Regions from separate parts of the Halalkalibacter kiskunsagensis genome, predicted to be linked through region 1. Evidence: riboswitches for the same ligand, from Rfam matches in the RefSeq annotation. Region 1 holds a riboswitch; each other region holds the start of a gene.
The links. A riboswitch is a leader RNA that binds a small molecule or an ion and turns the genes downstream of it on or off. The one in region 1 is predicted to bind thiamine pyrophosphate.
Positions count from the first base shown of each region.

Region 2: another riboswitch for thiamine pyrophosphate. It lies ahead of thiE (thiamine phosphate synthase); the one in region 1 lies ahead of thiC (phosphomethylpyrimidine synthase ThiC).
Region 3: another riboswitch for thiamine pyrophosphate. It lies ahead of SLH51_RS18990 (ABC transporter permease); the one in region 1 lies ahead of thiC (phosphomethylpyrimidine synthase ThiC).
Region 4: another riboswitch for thiamine pyrophosphate. It lies ahead of SLH51_RS13895 (LuxE/PaaK family acyltransferase); the one in region 1 lies ahead of thiC (phosphomethylpyrimidine synthase ThiC).

Region 1 covers NZ_JAXBLX010000016.1:60,561-62,765, forward strand. The annotation lists gene SLH51_RS11225 (2-hydroxyacid dehydrogenase) at 1-907, opposite strand, end outside; TPP riboswitch at 1,062-1,176, shown strand; gene thiC (phosphomethylpyrimidine synthase ThiC) at 1,310-2,205, shown strand, end outside.
Region 2 covers NZ_JAXBLX010000061.1:21,104-23,308, reverse strand. The annotation lists gene SLH51_RS22295 (thiazole synthase) at 1-47, opposite strand, end outside; gene thiS (sulfur carrier protein ThiS) at 49-246, opposite strand; gene thiE (thiamine phosphate synthase) at 248-880, opposite strand; TPP riboswitch at 937-1,044, opposite strand; gene SLH51_RS22280 (YqgU-like beta propeller domain-containing protein) at 1,201-2,205, opposite strand, start outside.
Region 3 covers NZ_JAXBLX010000040.1:17,257-19,461, reverse strand. The annotation lists gene SLH51_RS19000 (alkaline phosphatase family protein) at 1-167, shown strand, start outside; SAM riboswitch class I at 328-443, shown strand; gene SLH51_RS18995 (peptide-methionine (S)-S-oxide reductase) at 535-912, shown strand; TPP riboswitch at 1,043-1,155, shown strand; gene SLH51_RS18990 (ABC transporter permease) at 1,218-1,997, shown strand; gene SLH51_RS18985 (ABC transporter substrate-binding protein) at 2,015-2,205, shown strand, end outside.
Region 4 covers NZ_JAXBLX010000022.1:25,577-27,781, reverse strand. The annotation lists gene SLH51_RS13895 (LuxE/PaaK family acyltransferase) at 1-910, opposite strand, end outside; TPP riboswitch at 1,002-1,109, opposite strand; gene mtaB (tRNA (N(6)-L-threonylcarbamoyladenosine(37)-C(2))-methylthiotransferase MtaB) at 1,221-2,205, opposite strand, start outside.

The DNA of each region.
Region 1 (2,205 bases):
TTGCTGCGAGCTTTGACATGTTAAACTCGCATTCGGTCGTTGATGACCCGATATGAGGAAGTGTGACGATGTTTTTCAATTGAAGCAATGGGTTATTTGGGTTCGTCGGCTCCTGTTCAAATACATCAACCCCTGCTGCATGAATATCTCCGTTTTTAAGAGCATGATAAAGTGCATCTTCGTCAACATTTTTCCCGCGGGAACCATTAATAAAGATCGCAGTCTTCTTCATTTTCTTAAATTCAGCTGCACTCATCATTTTGTATGTGTCGTTCGTTGCCGGAACCATTAAGCAAACGAAATCGGATTGATTTAGAAGGTCGTCAAGCTCACAATAAGTAGCTTTATACTGTTGTTCGACTTCTATGTTCCTTGAACGATTATGATAAAGAATGTCCATTCCAAAACCAAAATGGGCTCTTTGCGCTATAGCACGACCGATATTGCCCATTCCAATGATTCCTAATGTTTTATGATGTACATCGACACCATATTGGTCTGGTTGAAGCGAGATATCCCACTTTCCAGCTTTAACGACATGATCCAATTCTGGGATTCGTCTCGCTGTAGAAAGCAGCAGTCCAAATATGGCATCTGCCGTCGTATCATCAAGAACACCTGGTGTATTGGTAGCCATAATCTTGCGTTTCGTTAGCTCTTTAATATCTAAATTATCATAGCCAACGGATACATTCGAAACAATTTTTAGGTTGGGTGCTAAATCTAATAATTCTTTGTTTACTTTCAAGGCAAGACCAATAATTCCATCGGTTTCTTTTAAGGCTTGATCAAACGCTCGATTTCCTATGTATTCATGGTTTTGGAAGCTAGTTAGGTCATAGTTTTTTTCTAACTCTTTAATTACGCGATCATCTACGCGCATATACACAAGTATTTTGGGTTTCATATGATACACCTTTCTGTGAGTTGTAATCATTCATTAAACAGTACCATATAATTTTGAATGTCACCAATGTTGACTTAGGCATTTAGAGCTAATTCCCAAAAAAGTATTTGATTATTCTTTCCTTTCCTATATACTTATAACGAAAACTAATTTAATAGATAACTAGGGGAGTCCAATAAGCTGGGCTGAGAAACAAGAGCGTGAAAGATTGTTGACCCTTTGGACCTGATCTGGCTCATACCAGCGTGGGGAAGTTTAGAATGTTTCATTATGATCATACTTCTTTCATTTAGCCGGGTCCAACCATTTACTTTGGTTCCCGGCTTTTTACGTATCTTCATACTTCCTTCTTTTTATGTTCACAGATCTCGTCCTTTCTATTTTAAAAAAGGAGAGATTTTCATGTCCACACCATCATTGAACGAGAAAAACATTTCCATTATGTCTAGCTTTTCTGGTAGTAAAAAAGTCTATGTCGAAGGATCAAGACCTGACATCCGAGTGCCTATGCGTGAAATTGAACTAAGTCCGACTACTGGTACTGTCGGTGAAGAGGAAAATCCTCCAGTACGTGTCTATGACACAAGTGGTCCGTATACCGATCATCATTATGAAGTTGATATTACAAAAGGGCTTCCTGCTTTGCGGAGTACGTGGATTAAAGAACGTGCAGACGTCCAAGAGTATCAAGGTCGTGAGATTAAGCCTGAAGATAATGGATACATAAACGAAGATGATCCGCGTGCGAATGATAACGTGTTTCCTCGTTTAAAGCGTATGCCATTACGAGCCAAGCAAGGAAAAAATGTGACACAACTTCATTATGCGAAAAAAGGGATTGTTACGCCTGAAATGGAGTTTATTGCAATTAGAGAAAACCTCGACCCAGAATTTGTTCGTGATGAAGTTGCGAAAGGGAGAGCAATTATTCCTGCAAATATTAATCATCCAGAAACAGAACCAATGATTATCGGGCGTAATTTCCACGTGAAAATTAATGCGAATATTGGGAATTCTGCGGTAACTTCCTCCATTGAAGAAGAAGTTGAAAAAATGACATGGGCGACTCGTTGGGGTGCAGATACGATGATGGATCTATCAACGGGGAAAAACATACATACAACTAGAGAGTGGATCATTCGAAACTCAGCAGTTCCAGTAGGCACCGTGCCTCTATATCAAGCATTAGAAAAAGTAAAAGGAGTTGCTGAAGATCTAACGTGGGAAGTGTATCGTGATACATTAATTGAGCAGGCTGAACAAGGTGTCGATTACTTTACCATTCATGCGGGAGTACT
Region 2 (2,205 bases), on a different contig from region 1:
CGTGATGATAATTCTTTCCCTGCTATCGTTAATTTTGTTTGTTTCATATCATCCACCTCCAACAAATTGAACGAGCTCAATTCTCATTCCTTCATGTAATTTTTTTTCAGACCAATTAGCACGTTCAATAATTCTACCTTCAACCTCAGTTACAACTAGATGAGGTTCAAGGTCAAAATGAGACACGATCTCTTCAAGAGTAGAAACCTCTACGTTGTGTTCTTCTCCATTAATTAGTAGCCGCACTTTACTTCTCTCCCTTTGTAGCTAATATTTTCGTAAATTGCTCACAAACTCCTTTAATATCGTCAGCTCCAACGATTTCAGAAATCATGCAAATTCTAGTTGCACCTGCTTCTATTACTTGATCAACATTATGAAGTTTAATCCCGCCGATCGCGACAAATGGGATCGTAATTTCCGAAGCGACTTGTTGAATGTATTCAGTCGTAACCGGATCAACAACATCGACTTTGCTATTTGTATGAAAAATAGGACCCACTCCAATATAATCTGCACCATTTACTTGCGCCTCACGTGCCTCGTCGATATGATGAGTTGAAATACCAATTATTTTATCTTGTCCCATAATGTTTCTTGCATCAGCAAGAGGCAAATCATCTTGACCAAGATGAATCCCATCAGCGTCCACTGCAAGAGCAACATCAATATGGTCATTAACAATAAATGTTACATCATGTTTTTTTGTTAATTCTCGTAATGCTTTTGCTTTCATTAATACTTCTCTCTTACTGCTTGTCTTATCTCGTAATTGAATGATATCCACTCCACCAAGAATCGCTTCCTCCATTACTTCTATGAGTTCTCGACCTTGATGAAACTCTTCACCCGTTATTGCATATAATTTAAATTCTTTCATACTAGCCCCACCTTTATGATAAAAATCCAAAAAAAAGCCGCATCCGAACATACGGAATACGACTGCGACGACTTCCCTACGCTGGCGTGATCCAGATCAGGTATAAGGGTAAAAGGCAAAGCCTTTTTCTCAGTCCACTTATGCAGACACCCCTAGTCTTGAAAATACAAGTTATTATCTCCATTATGACAGACTGCTTCAAAAATGCAAGAGGCGCAATATTTATGTGTATTCAAAAAGCTTCATCACGACTTTATGTCGTTATTTAGGAGATGGTCAAATAAAAATAAAAATTCCTTTTTAAATAACCTGTTTCGAATTTATTCTATCCACATTTGTACAAGCGTACCTTCTTGTAGATCATAAACATATTCAAACCGTTCACCAATAAGAATACTAGAACCCGTTGGTGAAATGGAAATTGGGACATGCTTTTCTAATGAGATTAATTTTTCTTCAGAATCATCTTGCACATTATAGGCAATTAACTCATATCCATCTTCATAACTAAAATAATCACCACTATACTTTGGACGCAAGTAATAGAAAATGCCATTGTTATCGTCATATGAGTAATATGGGATCCACCATTGTTCAGAATACGTGTTGAGGATTGGCATCTCAATTTTTCTATACAGCTGTTGTTCATCATAAAAGCGGTAGACAGAATAAAGATCATAAATAGAATCAACTGTAACAGAAAGCGATAAACCATCTGGAAAGCTCATAAAAGCAATAACTGCATCCTTCCATCTTTTTGTTTCCCCACTTTCGATATCTATTTCATATAGCGGAGCCTGATAATTCGGTTCCAACTCTTCCCATTTCAAATACCCTACTTTTGATTCTGAGATCCACTGAAAGTAAGAGTGTGACAGTCCCATATCAGTTATCGTCTTCTGCTCAACATTCCCTGTATACGTTTCAAACTTCCAGTCAGGCAAATAAGCAACCATTACAAATGTCTGTTTGTCATATGGGTTCCAATATATTGTATATTCATCTCCATAATCCTTAATCGTCCAAACAATCTCCCCGAGGTCATTCACGATCTTTAAATGCGCCCGCGCATCCACTGAAAGATATTGTACAGCAAACAAGGAATAGTCAGCATTTGCACTGACGTCTAATATCCAACCATCTTCTTTAAAAAAAACTGATGTTTCCCCTGAAAAAAGATCATGTGTATGTAAACTGAACATCTCATTTCCCTCTTGCAAAAAAAGAATTGTATCTTCGTCATACCAACTCATTACTTCTAAAACAGGGAGTTTATTTTGTATTGGTGTGATAACTGAACCTGTAAAAAATGAATAAGGTACATT
Region 3 (2,205 bases), on a different contig from region 1:
AGTTAAGAGGGGAAGTTACTCCTTCTCATGCGGGAGGCGCTAGTCATGGAGGATTTCATAAAAATGATTCTTTGATTCCGATGCTGGTTACAGGGACAGAAACGACACCTGATTTTTTCCGTATGGTCGACTTGAAAAAGTGGATTTTAGACCTTACTAGTTCATAACTTAGCAATCAAAATAAATAACTATTAGGAACAAGAAAGAGCCAACAAAAAGGCAACTTTTATCATTATTTTTAAAATATTACTTGAATTTTAGCTAAGTGGTTGATAAGATTAGTATCAATAAAGTTGTTAAAGAATAAAAAATTAAATAGCGATAAACTTCTTATCCAGAGTGGTAGAGGGACAGGCCCTATGAAACCCGGCAACCATCAAGTCAAAATATTGACTTGAACGGTGCTAATTCCTGCAAAGGTGTTAACCTTTGAAAGATGAGAGCAATGTATTTAATCATACTAACCTCTCTTTAAATTAAAGAGAGGTTTTTTTGAATGGATGAGAGGCTTATCGCTCAGGAGGAGCGATAATAATGGAAAAAGCAGTGTTTGGTGCAAGTGAATTTTTCAGTCAAAAAGCGTTTATTACAGTTTTTCGTGGTATTGAATATGTTCAAATAGGGCATTTAAAACGGGCCAATGTAGATCTAGTAGAAATATGGTTTGATCCTTGGAAAGTATCCTATAACGAATTATTAGATTTGTTTTTTGACTTGCATGACCCAACAATTAGAGAAGGTCAGCAAGTTAAAAATCAATCATTCATTTTCTTTTCTACTATTAATCAATTAACTATAGCTAAACAAAAGAAAAACGAACTAAAACATATTTTAAAAGATGAAATTATTACAGAAATTACCCCAGTATGGGAACATATTAATAGCTTGGAAGAGATCCAACGAATATCTTAATTAAACTTCACATGAAAGAATATTTAAGTTAACTGTGAAGCATTACACGACGAGTAATCTTGTTCAGTTGGAAAGAACGGAATATTGCTGTAATTCAGAATGTGTGTTACGCTTTGAAAGGAAAAATTATGAAAATTAATAGGGGAGCTATGAGGCTGGCTGAGAGGATATCCCGATGAAGATATCGACCCTTTAAACCTGATCTGGGTAATGCCAGCGGAGGGATGTTTATTAGAATTACATGTGAAATGTAAGTCTACACGCCTCTGTGGTGTGTAGGTTTTTTTTTGCGAAAGGAGGTAAACATGGTTTCTTTACGTCAGTTTGTCCGTTCAGCTGCACCTGCGATCAGCGCTATTTTAATTTTTCTCGTGTTATGGGAAGTGGTTGTTAGGTTTTGGGAGATTGAAAACTGGATTTTACCAGCTCCCAGTTTGATTGTTCATACGTTGTTTCAAACGTGGCACCTATTACCGGAACATATTTGGATGACTACGAAAGAGGCGGTGCTTGGATTTTTATTAGGGATTGCAGTTGCGTTAGTGATGGCTTTTATATTAGATATCTCACCGTTTTTACGTAAAAGTTTTTATCCAATTCTCTTATTTTCGCAAACGATTCCTATTATTGCGATTGCACCTTTGCTAATTATTTGGTTTGGGTACGGAATCCTCCCTAAGGTGCTTGTCGTAGCTTTAGTGACTTTTTTTCCGGTTGTCGTTAGTGTAGTTGAGGGGCTGCAATCAAGTGATCGGGATATGATTCGGCTTGTTAGGTCAATGGGAGGGTCATTTTGGCAGGTATTTTATTCTGTTCGATTCCCACACGCGCTTCCTAATCTATTTACAGGGTTGAGAATCGGAGCGACTTATAGTGTGTTAGCAGCTGTTATTTCAGAGTGGGTTGGTGCAAGTTCTGGGTTAGGAATTTATTTAATAAAAGCTCAAAGCTCGTTTGCAACAGACAAAGTCTTCGTTGTTATTGTGATAATTTCACTATTAAGCTGCCTCTTATTTTTAGTTGTTGTTATCCTAGGTAGAGTTATGATGCCGTGGAAACATAAGTCTCACAAATATAAAAAATGAATTAAGGAGAGAATTCGATGTTAAAGAAAGTAAGTACCTTTTTGTTATTGATTATCATGCTCGTTTTAGTTGGTTGTAATCAAGTAGAAGAGCCGAATCAAAGTGAAGAAGTGGAGTCGGAAATCGAATCAGAAGCTGGGGGAGAGGTGCCGGTTGAATCTTCAGAATTAGTTGAAGCAACCTTTATGTTAGATTGGGTACCAAACAC
Region 4 (2,205 bases), on a different contig from region 1:
TCTCTTGCATTTGTTCAATATCAATCACAAATGTCCTTACCCAATGCGGCGATTTTTTGATTGGGTTTAGGAGATCAATCTCATTCTGAAGAAAGTTTACGTCATACATTTGTGAACTAAGCTCTGTCATTCCGTACATATTGAGACACATCTCTAATGGCAAAGAAAACAACTTGCTCATTTTTTGCTTAAATTCTGTTGGAGTCATCTCTCTAGAACGGCCCTTTGCCCCACCTGTATCCATTAGACGACTTTTGGGGGGCAAAGTAAAATTGATTCTCCTTCTGCTACATTCATCTAGTAAGTGGATAAAAGAAAAGGTTGCTCCTATTACTAATACTGGTTCTTCATTCTCTTCTACAGTTTGTAGTGCCTCAATCAGTCTTTCTACTTGAAACTCATCTTTACTAAAAGCATAGAAACTATCCTCTGATCCAAACGTTTCTTTAGCTATATGTAAGTAATGCGCTAGAGAAGAATTAGGCATCACTCCTTCTGTCGGGAAGAGCACAAACATTTTCATTGTTTCTACATCTGGTATGATAGATTCTTTAAAAAATGTTTTCATTGAAAAGTCATACGTCTCTAAATCACGGTGATAATTTTTTCCGCGTTTTTCTGGATTTGTTGTTCCACTTGTCATAAATAGCGCTTTTGTTTCATCAATCGGATGGCTAGATAACGTCGTGAGTTTAAACGCATCAATAGGAACAGGAGGAATATCAGTGTAATGTTTCACTGTTCTCGGTGACACACGACGCTTCCTGCAAAACTTTCGTAATGGTTGATTATGTTCATATTGAAATTGAAACACCTTTAATGCGATTGCATTAAATTCTTCATCACTTGACGTAGGTTGCTTAATAAAATTAATAACCTCTTGTTTTATTGCCTCATAATTCTGTAACACTATAAACACTCCAATTCTAAAATACAATAAAAAAAACCGCTTCGAATTTCGAAAGCAGTCATCATTCTTAACTATAAAATAACAATAGCTTATTTTATGATGTCCACTTCCCTACGCTACTTTGACATAGTTCAGGTTCAAAGGGTCTAAAGCGATGATGCTTTAATCTCAGCCTTTTTCGGCCCCCCTAGTGGGTTAGTCTTATCTTGTTGTTTGTCCAATCATATCATTTATGGCTTGGTCTTACTACAAATCAAAAACATATCCATTAGAGAGAAAGAGGCTGACCCTTTAGAGACAGCCTCTTTCCTTATCCATTTACAACTTGTTTTGCATGGGTATCCTCTATAACGCGAACAAATTCCCCTTGATTAAAAGGATAACCAGCTTTGGTAATTTTCACTTTAACAAGCTTTCCAATCATCTCTTCTGTAGCAGGAACTTTTACTTTTAAATAATTATCGGTATAGCCAATGAACAACCTACTACCCTTATCATCTTTATCACGTTCTTCTGGAATTACTTCAAGAACTTCACCTTCAAAGTTTGAAGCATATTCCTTTGCGAGTTGATTCGAAAGTTCAATTAAACGATGAACTCGTTCACTTTTCACTTCTTCATCAACTTGATCTTCCATTCTGGCTGCTGGTGTTCCCGTGCGTTTTGAATATGGAAAAACATGAAGTTCACTAAATTTATGCTTCAAAATAAAATCATAAGTCTCTTGAAATTCTTCTTCTGTCTCTCCAGGAAATCCAACAATTACATCTGAAGTAACAGCTAATCCAGGTAGAACTTCCTTTAAACGATCTAGACGTTCTCCAAAGAACTCCATTGTATATTTACGGCGCATCCGTTTTAAAACCGGGTTTGAACCAGACTGAAGCGGAATGTGCAGATGACGTACAACTTTTGTTGATCGGTCAATCACATTGATCACTTCATCTGTAAGCTGACTAGCCTCAATCGAAGAAATCCGAATACGTTTCAACCCTTCTACTTGTTCCAGGTCTTCAAGTAAGCGAGCAAGACTGTAATCTTTTAAGTCTTCTCCATAGCCACCTGTATGAATTCCTGTTAAAACAATTTCTTTGTATCCAGCCTCGACAAGTTGTGTCGCCTGCTTGATCACTTCTTGCGGGTCACGTGAACGCATTAGACCACGTGCCCAAGGGATGATACAAAATGTACAGAAGTTATTACAGCCTTCTTGAATTTTTAAAGAAGCACGTGTACGATCTGTGAAAGCCGGCACATCAAGCTCCTCATAAACACGTGACTTCATAATATTACCG